3 regions of the Paracoccus pantotrophus genome follow, and region 3 is predicted to be linked to each of the others. Evidence: riboswitches for the same ligand, from Rfam matches in the RefSeq annotation. Region 3 holds a riboswitch; each other region holds the start of a gene.
What was found. Region 3 has a riboswitch for cobalamin ahead of ESD82_RS11600 (DUF1636 family protein). Riboswitches for the same ligand answer to the same signal wherever they lie in the genome.
Positions count from the first base shown of each region.

Region 1 (4,551 bases), on a different replicon from region 3:
CGCGCGTTGCAGGCGGGGATCACCGACCGCATCCGCCCCGAGGTGCTGGCGATCTATCGCGCCCGGCGCGACGCGCTTTGCGCCGCCCTGCAGGCGCATCTGGCGGGCGAGCTGGACTGGCAGGTGCCGGTCGGCGGCATGTTCGTCTGGGCCACGGCGCGCGATCCGCGGCTGGATACCGACCGGCTGCTGCATCACGCGATGGCCGAGGGGGTCTGCATCTCGCCCTCCAGCGTCTTCGATCCCGAGGGGCTGGACCGCCGTTCGCTGCGGCTGAACTTTACCCTGAACCCGCCCGAGCGGCTGGAGGAGGGCTGCCGCCGCCTGGCCCGCGCCATCCGCGCCGCGCTGGCCGAGGCGGGCTGAAGCCGCCCGTCACACCGGCCAGACCATCAGGATCAGCGGCACGCCGGTCAGCACCACCAGCACCGACAGCGGCGCGCCCAGCCGGGCGTAATCGCCAAAGCGATAGCCGCCCGGCCCCATGACCAGCGTGTTGCACTGATGCCCGATGGGGGTCAGGAAGTCGCAGCCTGCCCCCACCGCCACCGCCATCAGGAAGGCATCGGGCCGATAGCCGAGTTCGCTGGCAAAGGTCGCCGCGATCGGCGCCATGACCAGCACGGTCGCGGCATTGTTCAGAAAGGGCGTGACCGCCATGGCCGCGACCAGGATCAGCGTCACCGCACCCCAGACCGGCAGGCCCATCGCCGCCTGCGACAGCCAGGCGCCCAGAAGCTCGGTCACGCCGGTCTTTTGCAGCGCCTCGCTGACCGGGATCAGCGCGCCCAGCATGACCAGGATCGGCCATTCGATGGCCTCGTAAGCCTCCTCGGCGCTGATCGTGCCGGTCAGGATCATCAGCACGGCGGCGGCGAAGAAGGCGATGGCGACAGGCACCAGCCCCGCCGCCGTCGCCGCCATGGCGACCGTCAGGATCAGCACCGGCAGCAATTGCTTGCGCACCCCGCCCAGCCGGATATGGCGCTCGGCCAGGGGCAAGAGGCCCAGCACCCGCATCCGCTCGGGCAGGCGGTCGATCGGCCCCTGCACCAGCAGCACGTCGCCGGCCGCCAGCACCGTCTGGCTGAGCCGCTGGGTCATGCGATGCCCGGCGCGCGAGATGGCGATCAGGTTCACGCCATGCTGGTCGAAAAGCGCGATCCGCCCCACGCTTTGCCCCACCAGCAGCGAGGCGGGCGCGATCACCGCCTCGATCACACCGATCTGGTCGGCAGGCAGGCCCTCCTCGGCGGCCGCATCCTGCCGGGTCAGTTCCATGCCCAGCTTGGTCACGGCGCGTTCCAACGCATTCGGCTCGCCGCGCAGAAGCAGCGTGTCGCCGACGCGGATCACCGTGTCGGGCAGTGTCACCGCGCGACGGACGTCGCCCCGGATCAGCCCGGTGACGGCCACCTCGCCATCGACGGCGCCCAGATAGTCGCCCACCGTCATGCCGACGATATCGGCGCCCTCGGGGACGGTGGCTTCGGTGTGATAGTCGCTGATGTTCACCGCCTCGCTCAGCGAGGCCGTGGCACGGCGGTCGCGCGGCAGCAGCCGATGGGCGAAAAGCAGAAAGACCAGCCCCACCAGCGACAGCCCGAGGCCGACCGGCGCATAGTCGAACATGGTGAAGGGCTGGCCCGTCATCTGCTCGCGCACCCGCGAGACGATGATGTTGGGCGAGGTGCCGACCAGCGTGATCAGCCCGCCCAGGAGCGAGCCGAAGGCCATCGGCATCAGATAGGCCGAGGGCGAATGCCCCGAGCGCCGCGCCATCTTCAGCGCGGCGGGCATCAGCATGGCCAGCGCGCCGATGTTCTTGACCAGCGCCGACAGGCCCGTGACCGAGCCGACCAGCACCAGCAGCTGCCAGCGCAGGGCCCGCAACCGCCCCAGCATCCGGCGCATCACCGCCTCGATCACGCCCGAGCGCGAGATGCCGGCGCTGACCACCAGCGCGCTGCCGACGATGATGACGATATCGTCGCTGAAGCCGCGGAACGCCTCGTCCGGCTTGACCGTGCCCGCCACCAGCGAGGCCAACAGCGCGATCATCGCCACCACGTCGTAGCGCAGCCGCCCCCAGACGAACAGCACCATCATCGCGCAAAGGATCAGCACGGCCAGGAGCTGCGGCATGGCCATGTGGCTTGACCCTCCCTTTCGTCGGATACGCTATCCAATGCCGCAGGCCGGCGGGCGGTTCCGCGGCAGGACAGGTTGTCGCGGCCGCCCGGCGGCACCGGATTGGCGCTTGACAGCCCTTGCCCGGCTGCGGCAATGCAGGGCCGCTACGGTTCCGGCGGATCTGCGCCGGATCAAAAGGGAACACCGGTGCGCCCATGGGCCGCGATGCGGCCGGGGCAAGGCCGGGACTACCCCCGCAACTGTAAGCGGTGAGCGACGGTCGAACGTGCCACTGGGATCTCCTGGGAAGGCCGGCCCGAGCAGCGATCCGCGAGCCAGGAGACCTGCCGTGGCGATCACCCATTTCCGGCGCGGGGCGCGTCTGGAAAGCGGCCGTTCCGCAGAGGTGACGATCGCCGTCCTGCGGTCGGGCCTGCCAGCCTTTCCACAGGGCATTTCTGCAAATCGCGGGCCTGGCCCGCGCTGGAAAGGCTTTGGAATGTTCAGAACCCCGCTTTCGCTGCTGGCCACAACCGCCGCCGTACTGCCCGCCGCCCTGTTGCCCTGTGCCGCCACGGGCCAGCAGGTCCAGGACCAGGTCGTGCTTGACACCCTGGTCCTGTCCGCCGGCCTGTCGCCGGTGGCCGAAAGCGCCTATGGCCGCGCCCATACCGTGCTGACCAGCGAAGACCTGCAAAGCCGCCGGGTCATCACCGTCCAGGACGCTTTGCGCACGGTCCCCGGACTTTCCGTCACCTCGACCGGCGAAACGGTGGCCAAGATCCGCATCCGCGGCGGCGAATCCAATCACGTGCTGGTGCTGATCGACGGGGTCGAGGCCAATTCCCCCGGCAACGGCGACTATATCTTCAGCGGCATGCTGGCCGAGGACATCGAGCGCATCGAGGTGCTGCGCGGCCCGCAATCCGCCATCTACGGCGCCAATGCCGCATCCGGCGTCATCTCGATCACCACCCGTCGCGCCTCTGCGCAGGGGCCGGGCTATGGCGGCACGGTCGAGATCGGCGGGTTGGACACCCGCACCGCCAGCGCCTTTGTGCAGGCGGGGGACGGGCGCGGCAGCATCAGCCTGTCCGCGGTGGCGCGCCGCACCGATGGCGAGGACGAATCGCGCAGCCCCGGCGGGGATACCGAGTTCAACCGGCAGCGCGTGCTGGGCCTGAACGGCTCATATGATCTGACCGAAAGCGCGACCGTCGGTTTCACGCTTAGGCGCATCTGGCAGGAATACGGTTATGACCGGGCCGTCTCTTTCGTGGATTCGCCCGACGACTATATCGTCGACGCACCGCTGACCGCCGACCGGGACGAAACCTATGGTTCGCTGTGGCTGGAAGGCGAAGCTTTCGGCGGCAGGCTGCTCAACCGCTTTGCCGTCTCTGGCGCCAACCAGAACACGGCGCATTTCAACGGCGGCCTGCCGGATTACAGCGACGCCTCGCGGCTGCGGAACTTCAAATATACCGGCAGTTGGGCGCTGGATGGCGGCAATGCCCGCGATGCCGCGCAAAAGCTGAATGTGGCGGTGCAGAAGAAACGCGAGATCTACGAGAACTCCTTTGCATCGGGCGGCCGGTACGAGCGCGACACGAAATCGGCCTCTCTGGAATATCAGGGACAGTTCGACAACGGGATCGGCGTCCAGGCCGGCATGCGGCGCGATTTCAACGACGATTTCCGCCATGCGACCACCTGGAACATCGCCGCGGCATGGCAGGTGCCCGGCCGCGACCTGCGTCTGCGCGCAGCGGCCGGCAAAGCCATCGTCAATCCCACCATGTTCGAACTTTATGGCTATGCGCCGGGCAGCTATGACGGCAATGCCGATCTGACGCCCGAAACCAGCCGCAGCCAGGAAATCGGCGCCGACTGGAACTTTGCCGCGGGGCGGGGCGCGCTGGGAGTGACGCTTTTCACCAGCAAGGTCGAGGATATGATCATCGGGACCGGCAACACGTCGCAAAACCTTGACGGCACCAGCAAGCGCAAGGGGTTCGAGGCCGACCTGGAATATGAAGCGACCGACTGGCTTCGGCTGGGCGCGACCTATACCTACACGGATGCCCGCACAGAGGACGACCAGCCCGTCGTGCGCCAGCCCCGCCACCTGCTTGGCCTGCGCGCGACGGCCGATATTGCGCAGGGGCGCGGTTCGGTCACAGCCGATCTGCGCTATGCCGGCAGCAGTTACGACGCGGAATGGTTCAGGAACTACAGCCCGCCGACCACCGAATTGCCCGATTACGTCACCGTCAACCTGGCCGCCGGCTATGACCTGACCGAAAACCTGCGCCTGACAGGCCGCGTGGTGAACCTGTTCGACCGGGACTATTCCGAATCCTGGGGCTATTACGGTCAGGGCCGCACCCTTTACGCCGGCCTGACGGCGAAATGGTA
Region 1 covers NZ_CP044423.1:560,258-564,808, reverse strand. Annotated here, with positions in the region: gene ESD82_RS02695 (aminotransferase-like domain-containing protein) at 1-366, shown strand, start outside; gene ESD82_RS02690 (SLC13 family permease) at 376-2,151, opposite strand; cobalamin riboswitch at 2,284-2,499, shown strand; gene ESD82_RS02685 (TonB-dependent receptor plug domain-containing protein) at 2,633-4,551, shown strand, end outside; gene ESD82_RS02680 (ABC transporter substrate-binding protein) at 4,546-4,551, shown strand, end outside.
Region 1: another riboswitch for cobalamin. It lies ahead of ESD82_RS02685 (TonB-dependent receptor plug domain-containing protein); the one in region 3 lies ahead of ESD82_RS11600 (DUF1636 family protein).

Region 2 (4,551 bases), on a different replicon from region 3:
CATCCTCCATCATGTTTCGGATCGGCACCGCACCGCGGCCCGACAGCCATTGCGCCAGGTATTCGACGCAGACCTGGATGTTCAGCCGCACGCCCGCCTCGGTGATCCGGCCCTGATGCGGGTTCAGCAGCATCGCGGGCTCGATATGGCTGAAGACATGGTCCCAGCAGCCCGATGATCTCGACCCGGCGATCCTCCAGCGCCGGCGGAACGAAGGCGGCCTGCCAGATGCCCTGCCGGATCTCGCGCGTTTGCGGCAGATAGTCGGGCAGATCGCGCCCGGTCGATGCGGTCCGGAACTGGCTCTATGCCCGGCGCAATTACGTCGATAGGCTGGACCGCGCGGCCGAGAAACTGGCCGAGGCGCTGGCGCGGCACCGCAACGAGCCACATATGGCGCTGACCGGCCGGCTGGCCGCGCATGGCATCGCGGTGCGCATCCTGCCCGCCCCGGTCAGGGGCGAGCTGATGCTGTCCGAACTGCTGGGGCAGTCCAGCCGCCGGTTCCAGATCGGCGCGCTACGACGTGGAACTGCTGGGCCACCGCTTCGGTGCCAGTTTCGAGCAGACCGCGCATCGTATGTCCACGCTGCAACGCCCCGAGGCGCGCGGCGTCCCGTTCTTCTTCGTGCGGCTGGACCGGGCCGGGGGCAGCCGTGGCGCGGCAGCGGCAAGCCGGCCGGCCATGCTGCCGCTTGCCAGCGCCCGCGCCAGAAGCTAGGGAAGGCGCGTCGGTTTCCGCAAGGAATTGAAAGGGAATCCGCCGGGGCGCCCGCAGGCGTCCCGAACCGGAACTGCCCCCGCAACTGTAGGCGGCGAGCAGGATGCGAGAATGCCACTGTGGCCCCGCGCCATGGGAAGGCCGCATCCCTGCCGTGACCCGCCAGTCAGGAGACCTGCCGACGACGTTTGACCAATCCGAGCGGGTCGGCTCGGGAGGGGTTGCGACCGGCATTCGCCCGGTCTCCATCCGCTCATCCGGCCTGTTCATGATGTAGCGGAAGGAAACATCATGCCAAGGCTCACCACGGCGATGATCGCCACGTTCACCCTGGCGCCGATGGCGGCGTTCGGGGCCACCGAATACCCGCTGACGCTGACCAGCTGCGGCCACGAAGTCACTTTCGACAAGGCGCCCGAAAGCGTCGTCAGCGTCGGGCAAAGCACGACCGAGATCCTCTACATGCTGGGGCTGGCCGACAAGGTGGCGGGCACGGCGCTGTGGATCAACCCCGTCCTGCCCGAATTTGCCGAGGCGGATGCCGGGGTCGAGCGGCTGGCCGACAACGCCCCCAGCTTCGAAAGCGTGCTGGCCAAGAAGCCTGGGCTGGTGGTCACGGCCTATGAATGGATGATCGGCCCGCAGGGCGTGGTCGGCACACGCGAGATGTTCGACGACGCGCAGATCCCCAGCTGGATCATGCCCACCGAATGCGTCGGCAAGGACAATACGCAAAGCATGGACGGCGCGCGCTCGGTCCTGTTCGACACCGCGCTGCTCTACCAGGGCATCGAGGAACTGGCGGCGATCTTCGACGTGCAGGATCGCGGGGCCGCGGTGATCGCCGACCTGAAGGCGCGCGAGGCGGCGGCGGTCGAGCGGGCGCAGGCGCTGGACCTGCCCGAAACGGTGTCGGGCCTGTTCTGGTATTCCTCGGCCGAGATCGAGATCGACCCCTATGTCGCGGGTGCCAATGGCGTGCCGGGCTGGATGATGTCCAAGCTGGGGGTCAGGAACGTCGTCGCCTCGGCCGAGGAATGGCCGACCGTGGGCTGGGAAACCATCAGCAAGGCCAATCCCAGCTTCATCGTCGCCGCCGAGATGAACCGGCGCCGCTTTCCGGCCGACGACATCGCCGTCAAGCGGGATTTCCTGACCTCGGACCCGGTGACGAGCGAGATGGGGGCGGTAAAGAACGACCGCATCCTGACCATGCCGGCCAATGCGATGGACCCCTCGGTGCGCGCGATCTATGCGCTGGAATCGCTGGCTGACTCGCTGGCCGGGTTCGACCTGAAATGAGGGCGCGCGCCGCGACCCGCAGCACGGGGCGCAATCGGGGCTGGCTGTGGCTGGCCCCCGCCGTGCTGGTCGCGGCGCTGCTCTTCGGAACGGCGGTGGGCGAGACGCGCATTCCGCTGGCCACCGTCATCGAGGTGCTGGCGGTCAAGGCCGGGCTTGGCTCGGCCGCGCTCGATCCGATCGATGCCAGCGTGATCTGGCATTACCGGCTGTCGCGGGCGGTGGTCGCGGCCTGCGGCGGCGCAAGCCTGGCGCTGTCGGGGCTGATCCTGCAGGCGCTGCTGCGCAACCCGCTGGCCGAGCCCTATCTGCTGGGGATTTCGGCCGGGGCCTCGACCGGGGCGGTCACGGTCGCGGTGGCGGGGATCGGCGCGGGGCTGCTCAGCATGTCGGCGGGCGCCTTTGCCGGGGCGCTGACCGCCTTCGCGCTGGTGGCGGCGCTGGCGCGCGCCGCCGGCGGCGGGACCGGGATGCGCGGCGCCGGGGTCATCATCCTGGCGGGCATCGCCGGCTCGCAGATGTTCAACGCGCTGACCGCGCTGATCATCGCGCAATCGGCCAGCGCCGAGCAGGCGCGCGGCATCATGTTCTGGCTGCTGGGCAACCTGTCCGGCGTGCGCTGGCCCGACAGCTGGGTCGCGGTCCCGATGGCGGCGCTGGCGCTGGGGGTGGCGCTGTGGCATGCGCGCGCGCTCGACGCCTTTGCCTTCGGCGCGGAAAGCGCCGCGTCGCTGGGCATCGACCTGCGGCGCACGCAGGTGCTGCTGATCGGAACGGCCTCGCTGGCGACGGCGATCATGGTCTCGATCGCCGGGGCCATCGGCTTCGTCGGGCTGGTGGTGCCGCATGCGATGCGCATCCTCGTCGGGCCGCGCCATGCCAGGCTGGTCCCGGCGACGGCGCTGGCGGGGGCGGTGTTCCTGGTGCTGTCCGACGTCGTCTCGCGCATCGTCATTCCCGGCCAGGTGCTGCCCATCGGCGTCATCACCGCGCTGGTCGGCGCGCCCGCCTTTGCCGTGGTCATGATCCGGGGAAGGCAACGATGACGCCCATCCTGGAAGCCGTCGGCGCCAGCCATGCCGTGCGCGGCCGCGAGATCCTGTCCGACATCAGCCTGCGCCTGCATCCGGGCGAGACCCTGGGCCTGATCGGGCCGAACGGATCGGGCAAGTCGACGCTGATGGGGATGATGGCGGGCCTGCTGCGCCCCAGCCGCGGAGAGATCCGGCTGGAAGGCCGTCCCATGGCCCGGCTGGGCCGGCGGCAGATCGCGCGGCGGCTGGCGCTGGTCGCGCAATCGGCCGAGACGGCCGAACGGATCACCGTGCGCGATGCGGTGGAGTTGGGCCGCACGCCCTGGCTTGGCGCGCTGCGGCCATGGGGTGCCCAGGACGACGACGCCGTCGCGGCGGCCCTTGATGCCGTGGACATGGCGCATATGGCGGGGCGCGACTGGGCCTCGCTGTCGGGGGGCGAGCGCCAGCGCGTCCATATCGCGCGCGCCCATGCGCAGGCCCCGCGCGTCCTGCTGTTGGACGAGCCGACGAACCATCTCGACATCCATCACCAGATCGCCATCCTCGACCTGGTCGCGCAGCTTTCCGTCACCACCGTCATCGCGCTGCACGACCTGCATCACGCGCTGCGCTGCGACCGGATCATGGTGCTGCGCGCGGGCCGCTGCGTGGCGCTTGGCCCGCCGATGGAAATCCTGACCCCGGCGCTGATCCGCGAGATCTTTGCCGTCGAGGCCGAGATCATCCCCCATCCTGGCGGGGGCCGGCCGGTCTTTGCCTTCCAACGCCTTGCCTGAAGGGACATCCCATGCTGCTTCGCGCCGCGCTTCTTGCCTGCCTGCTGCCCGCCGCCGCCCTGGCCGAGACGCATGAGGTCAGGATGCTCAACCGCAATGCCACCGGCCCGATGCCCTTCGAGCCGGACTACCTGGTGGTCCAGCCCGGCGACACGGTCCGGTTCATCGCCGCCGATCCCGGCCACAATGCCGCCACCATCGCCGGGATGATCCCCGAGGGCGGCGAGAAATTCGTCGGCAAGATCGACGAGGAAATCGAAGTCACGCTGGACGCCGAGGGCATCTGGGGCGTCAAATGCTCGCCGCATTTCACCATGGGCATGGTGATGCTGATCCAGGTCGGCGACAGGCCCGCGACCGAGGCCGACCTGCCCGACGACCTGCCCCCCGCCGCGCGCCAGAGGATGCTGGAAATCCTTGAACGCCGAAAAGCGGACTGAGCCGGGGCCGCGTCGCATTGCAGCACAGGAGGGCGGCGCGGGCCTGCCCCCTCCCGCGGACTGCGCATCGGCGCGGGACTGGGAAAACCGATCTGCCTGGGCACCCGGCGCGGCGGGAATGGGGGGCGAAACAGGGCACGGGAAGCGCGCGCTGCGGGCAGGCGGGACGCTCGCGGGCTTTGCAGCCGGGGGCGATCCTCGTCGCAGGCGCGGGGTTCTTCAGGGCCAGCCCGCACGCATCGACCAGCCGGCCGGCCGGCAGTCCAAGATGCGGG
Region 2 covers NZ_CP044425.1:388,931-393,481, forward strand. Annotated here, with positions in the region: partial or broken gene ESD82_RS22605 (hypothetical protein) at 2-133, opposite strand; gene ESD82_RS22610 (short-chain fatty acyl-CoA regulator family protein) at 527-721, shown strand; cobalamin riboswitch at 716-918, shown strand; gene ESD82_RS09750 (ABC transporter substrate-binding protein) at 1,013-2,023, shown strand; gene ESD82_RS09755 (FecCD family ABC transporter permease) at 2,020-3,069, shown strand; gene ESD82_RS09760 (ABC transporter ATP-binding protein) at 3,066-3,836, shown strand; gene ESD82_RS09765 (pseudoazurin) at 3,848-4,276, shown strand; partial or broken gene ESD82_RS22515 (hypothetical protein) at 4,428-4,551, opposite strand, start outside.
Region 2: another riboswitch for cobalamin. It lies ahead of ESD82_RS09750 (ABC transporter substrate-binding protein); the one in region 3 lies ahead of ESD82_RS11600 (DUF1636 family protein).

Region 3 (4,551 bases):
ATCAGCCGGACCAGCACGGCGCGGGCGCCCGAAAGCGTCGCCTCGACATATTGATCGACCGAGACCGGGTGCCGCAGCGCCGCGAGGTTGCACAGCCGCAGCGTGGGCAGGCCGCCGGCCGCCCGGTGCCAGCCCGCCGCGAAAGCGCCGAGGTCGCTGTCGGAATAGGACAGCACCACCAGGTCGGCGGGGCTTTGGCCGGGGTCGGTCGGGACCTCGGTTTCCTCAAGCCCACGGCTTTCGCGGAAGACGACGTGCATGGCTTACGCGGCCAGGACCGCCCGGATCGCGGCCTCGTCGATATCGTCATGCTCGGCGATGACGACAAGGCGCGAGGCGCGGGGCCCGTCGCCCCAGGGCCGGTCGTATTGGTGCCGCACCCGTTCGCCCACGGCCTGGACCAGCAGGCGCATGGGCTTGCCGGCGACGGCGACATGGCCCTTGACGCGCAGGATGTTCTGCTCGCGCGCCAGCCGCTCGATGCGGGTGGCAAGCTCGCCGGGGTCGGCGATCTCGGCCAGCTCGATCACCACCGAGTCGAAATCGTCATGTTCGTGGTCGTCGGCGCCGTCGTGATGGCTGGGGCGGGCGGCAAGGTCGTCCTCGGCCGCCGCGCCCAGCCCAAGGATCACCCGCGGGTCGATCACCCCATCGGTCAACGGCAGGATCGGCAGCTTGCGCGGCGCCTCGGCCTCGATCACCGCGCGGGCGGCGGCCAGCCCGTCCTCGCCGGCCAGGTCGGCCTTGGACAGCAGCACGATGTCGGCGCAGGCGATCTGGTCCTCGAACACCTCGGACAGGGGCGTTTCGTGGTCGAGGCTGTCGTCGGCGGCGCGCTGCGCCTCGACGGCGGCCTCGTCCGGGGCGAAGCGGCCGGCAGCGACGGCTTCGGCATCGGCCAGCGCGATCACCCCGTCCACGGTGATGCGCGAGCGGATGGCGGGCCAGTCGAAGGCTTTCAGCAAGGGCTTGGGCAGGGCAAGGCCCGAGGTCTCGATCAGGATGTGGTCGGGTTTCACCGGCATCGCCATCAGCCGCTCCAGCGTCGGGATGAAATCGTCGGCCACCGTGCAGCAGATGCAGCCGTTCGACAGCTCCATGATGTTCTCGGCCGGGCAGTTCTCGTCGGCGCAGGATTTCAGGATCTCGCCGTCGACGCCCATGGTGCCGAATTCGTTGACCAGCACCGCCAGCCGCTTGCCCTGCGGGTTCAGCATCAGGTGGCGGATCAGCGTGGTCTTGCCGGCGCCGAGAAAGCCGGTGATGACGGTCACGGGGGTCTTGGTCAGGTCGCTCATTTCTTATCCGATCGGGGGAATGCGCGCGAGGCTGCGCTTGCGGAAAATCGTGACACGCTCGCGCCAGGGCACGATGCCGTCGGGGGCCTGGGCATAGGCGGCGGCGCCTAGCAGGATCTCGGGGGCGTCCTCGGCCGACATGCGGCCATAGACATAGGTCCAGCGGCCCGGCGCCGACAGCGCGATGGCGGCGCCGCTGGCGCAGGCGGACAGGCATTCGACCGGGACGATGCGCACGCCATCCGGTGCGCCTTCGGCTGCCAGCGCGTCATGCAGCCGCGCGCCGGGCACCGGCTCGCCCTCAAGCACCGGCTGGCCGGCGCGGCAGGTGATGCAGACATGCAGCGTGACTGTCATGCGCCCTTCATCCCTCAAGGCGGCACGAGGCAGGGGACCAGCGCCCAAGCCCCAGCGGGAACACCCCGTCCGCCGGTCAATCCTTCGCGCGCTGGCAGGTCTCCCGGCTTGCGGATTCGGGCTTTGGCCCACGGCCGCCCCGCCTTCCCGGCTTTCGCCAGTGGCCATGGGGCGACCTTTCCGGTCACGGTCGCGGGGGCGGCTGCTTCCAGGCGGTTGCCTGTCGCATTCCCTCTTCGCCTGTCGTAGGACAGGAACCAGCGCCCCCTGTCTGTGCGCGCCCGGTCCCGACTTGTCAAGCGAAGGAGTGCCCGATGCAGACCGACGACAACGCCCGCCATGCCGAGAAGATGGCGAAGATCAAGGCTGCCCGCGACCGGATGATGGCCGAGAAGCAGGGCGAGAAGGGCCTGGTCATCGTCCATACCGGCAAGGGCAAGGGCAAGTCCTCGTCCGGCTTTGGCATGATCCTGCGCTGCATCGCCCATGGCATGCCCTGCGCGGTGGTGCAGTTCATCAAGGGCGCCTGGGACACGGGCGAGCGGCGGCTGCTGACCGCGCATTTCGCCGGTCTGTGCCAGTTTCACGCCATGGGCGAGGGCTTCACCTGGGAGACGCAGGACAAGGCGCGCGACATCGCCGCCGCCCGCGCCGGTTGGGAAAAGGCCAAGGAACTGATCCGCGATCCGCAGATCCGCATGGTCCTGCTGGACGAGATCAACATCGCCCTGCGCTATGACTACCTGGACCTGGACGAGGTGCTGGACTTCCTGCGCAGCGAAAAGCCGCCGATGACCCATGTCGTGCTGACCGGGCGCAATGCCAAGCCGGAACTTGTCGCGCTGGCCGATCTTGTGACCGAGATGGAGCAGGTCAAGCACCCCTTCCGCGACGGCATCAAGGCCCAGCCTGGGGTGGAGTTCTAGCCCGTTTCCTGTCATCTGCCGCTGGTGCAGAACGAGTGATTTTTCGAAAGGATGTTCGAACATGTTTGCGAGACAAGGCCTTGTGGCACTGCTGGCGATCTGCCCCGTCTCGGCGGCCTGGGCGGTGCCCGCCACCGATGAGGGGGCCCAAAGGCTGCGCGGCGTTTTCCAGACCTATTTCGGCGGCACCGAGGGCGTGGTCGCCGTCACCCCGCAGGGCGAAAGCTATGAGCTGCGCATCGATCCGGCGCCGCTTCTGGCGCAGGTTCCGGCCGATCAGGCCCAGGTCAGCGTCTCGGCCCTGACCTATCGGCTGACCGACAATGGCGACGGCAGCTGGGGCGTCAGCGAGGACCAGGTGCTGAGCTGGTCGGTGGTGGTGCCGAAGATGTTCGAGCAGAAGGGCTCGACCAGGGTCGAATCGACCGGCATCTGGGACGAATCGCTGATGAGCTTTCGCGAACAGAAGGCGGTGATGACGGATTACGTCATCGAATCGGTGCAATATGCGCCGCCGCTGCCTGCTGCCGAAACCGCGCCCGACCAGCCCTCGGCCGAGCCGCAGGTGGTTTCGCGCGATCACCAGCGCACGGCGCGAATGGAATGGTCGGTGAACGGCGCGCCCGGCAAGGCCGGCGGCGTCGATCAGGCCATGAGCTTCACCGCCGAGGGGCTGGAGCAGTCGCAGGAGATCCTGATGGGTCCGGGCGGCCAGCCGATGACCTTCCAGATCACCGCGCCGGGCTACGAGGGCAGCGGCCAGATCACCGGCATGCGCAGCGAAGGCGTGCTGTCCCTGCTTTCCTGGTTCGTCGCCCATCCGTCCGAGGAACTGATCAAGGGCGCGCAGGACGGGCTGCGCGACAAGCTGGCCGCGGCCATGCCGCTATGGGAAGACCTGTCGATGGATGCGGTGCTGCACGACCTGAAGATCGGCTCTCCGCTGGGCGAGTTCGGCCTTGCCTCGACCAAGGTGGCGATCGGCCTGTCCGGTGCCACCGCCGACGGCCGGCTGCACGAACGGGTGGCGCTGTCGGGCCTGACCGTGCCCGAAGGCGTGCTGCCGCCCTGGGCCGTGCCGATCCTGCCGCAAGAGATGACGCTGGACTTCACCGCTTCGGGCTTCGATCTGGCGGCACCGGCGAAGATGCTGATCGAGGGGTTCGACCTGGCCGCCGACGAGCCTTTTGCCCGGCTGGTACCCGAACAGTTGCAGGCGGCGCTGCTGCCCAGGGGCACGGCCGACCTGACGCTTGCGCCCTCGCAGATCAAGGGCGACGGCTACCGGATCGACTATCGCGCCGATATCGCGGCGGGTCCGGGGGCTGCGCCCACCGGCGCGGTGCTGATCTCGGCCATGGGGCTCGACAAGGTCGAGGCGGCGCTGGCCGCCGCCCCGCAGGAAGAGGCCGGCCAGCCGCTGATGATGCTGCGCATGGCCCGCGCCATGGCCAAGCCCGGCGCGAGCGGCGAGCATCTCTGGGACATCCAGATGCCCGAGGGCGGCGGGCCCTTTACCGTCAACGGCCAGCCCATGGGCCCGGCCACCTCGCAGCCCTGAACCAGGCGGCCCCGCCGGATGCGGTGGGGCCTTTCAGCGCCGCTGCCAGCCGGGGGCGGTGTTTTCCTGCCAGCCGGTGCGGTGCAGCAGCGGCGTGTCGTCGGTGAACTCGGGCCAGCCCAGGCAGAGCAGCGCCGAGAACTCCCAGCTTTCGGGCACCGCGAGCAGCGGGCCGATCCGCGCCGGATCGAGGATCGAGACCATGCCAAGCCCCAGGTTGCGCACCCGTGCCGCCAGCCACAGCGCATGGATCGCCATGGCCGTCGATTGCCGCAGGGTCTGCGGCATGGTGGCGCGGCCAAGACCGTGGCCCTCGGAGGGGTCGATCTCGGTAAAGACGGCCAGCCAGACCGGGGCGCGGTCCAGCCCGGCCAGCTTCAGCGCATCGTATGCCTGCCGCTGCCGGCCC
Region 3 covers NZ_CP044426.1:239,725-244,275, forward strand. Annotated here, with positions in the region: gene cobN (cobaltochelatase subunit CobN) at 1-260, opposite strand, end outside; gene cobW (cobalamin biosynthesis protein CobW) at 264-1,298, opposite strand; gene ESD82_RS11600 (DUF1636 family protein) at 1,302-1,655, opposite strand; cobalamin riboswitch at 1,732-1,932, opposite strand; gene cobO (cob(I)yrinic acid a,c-diamide adenosyltransferase) at 1,970-2,581, shown strand; gene ESD82_RS11610 (hypothetical protein) at 2,643-4,142, shown strand; gene bluB (5,6-dimethylbenzimidazole synthase) at 4,176-4,551, opposite strand, start outside.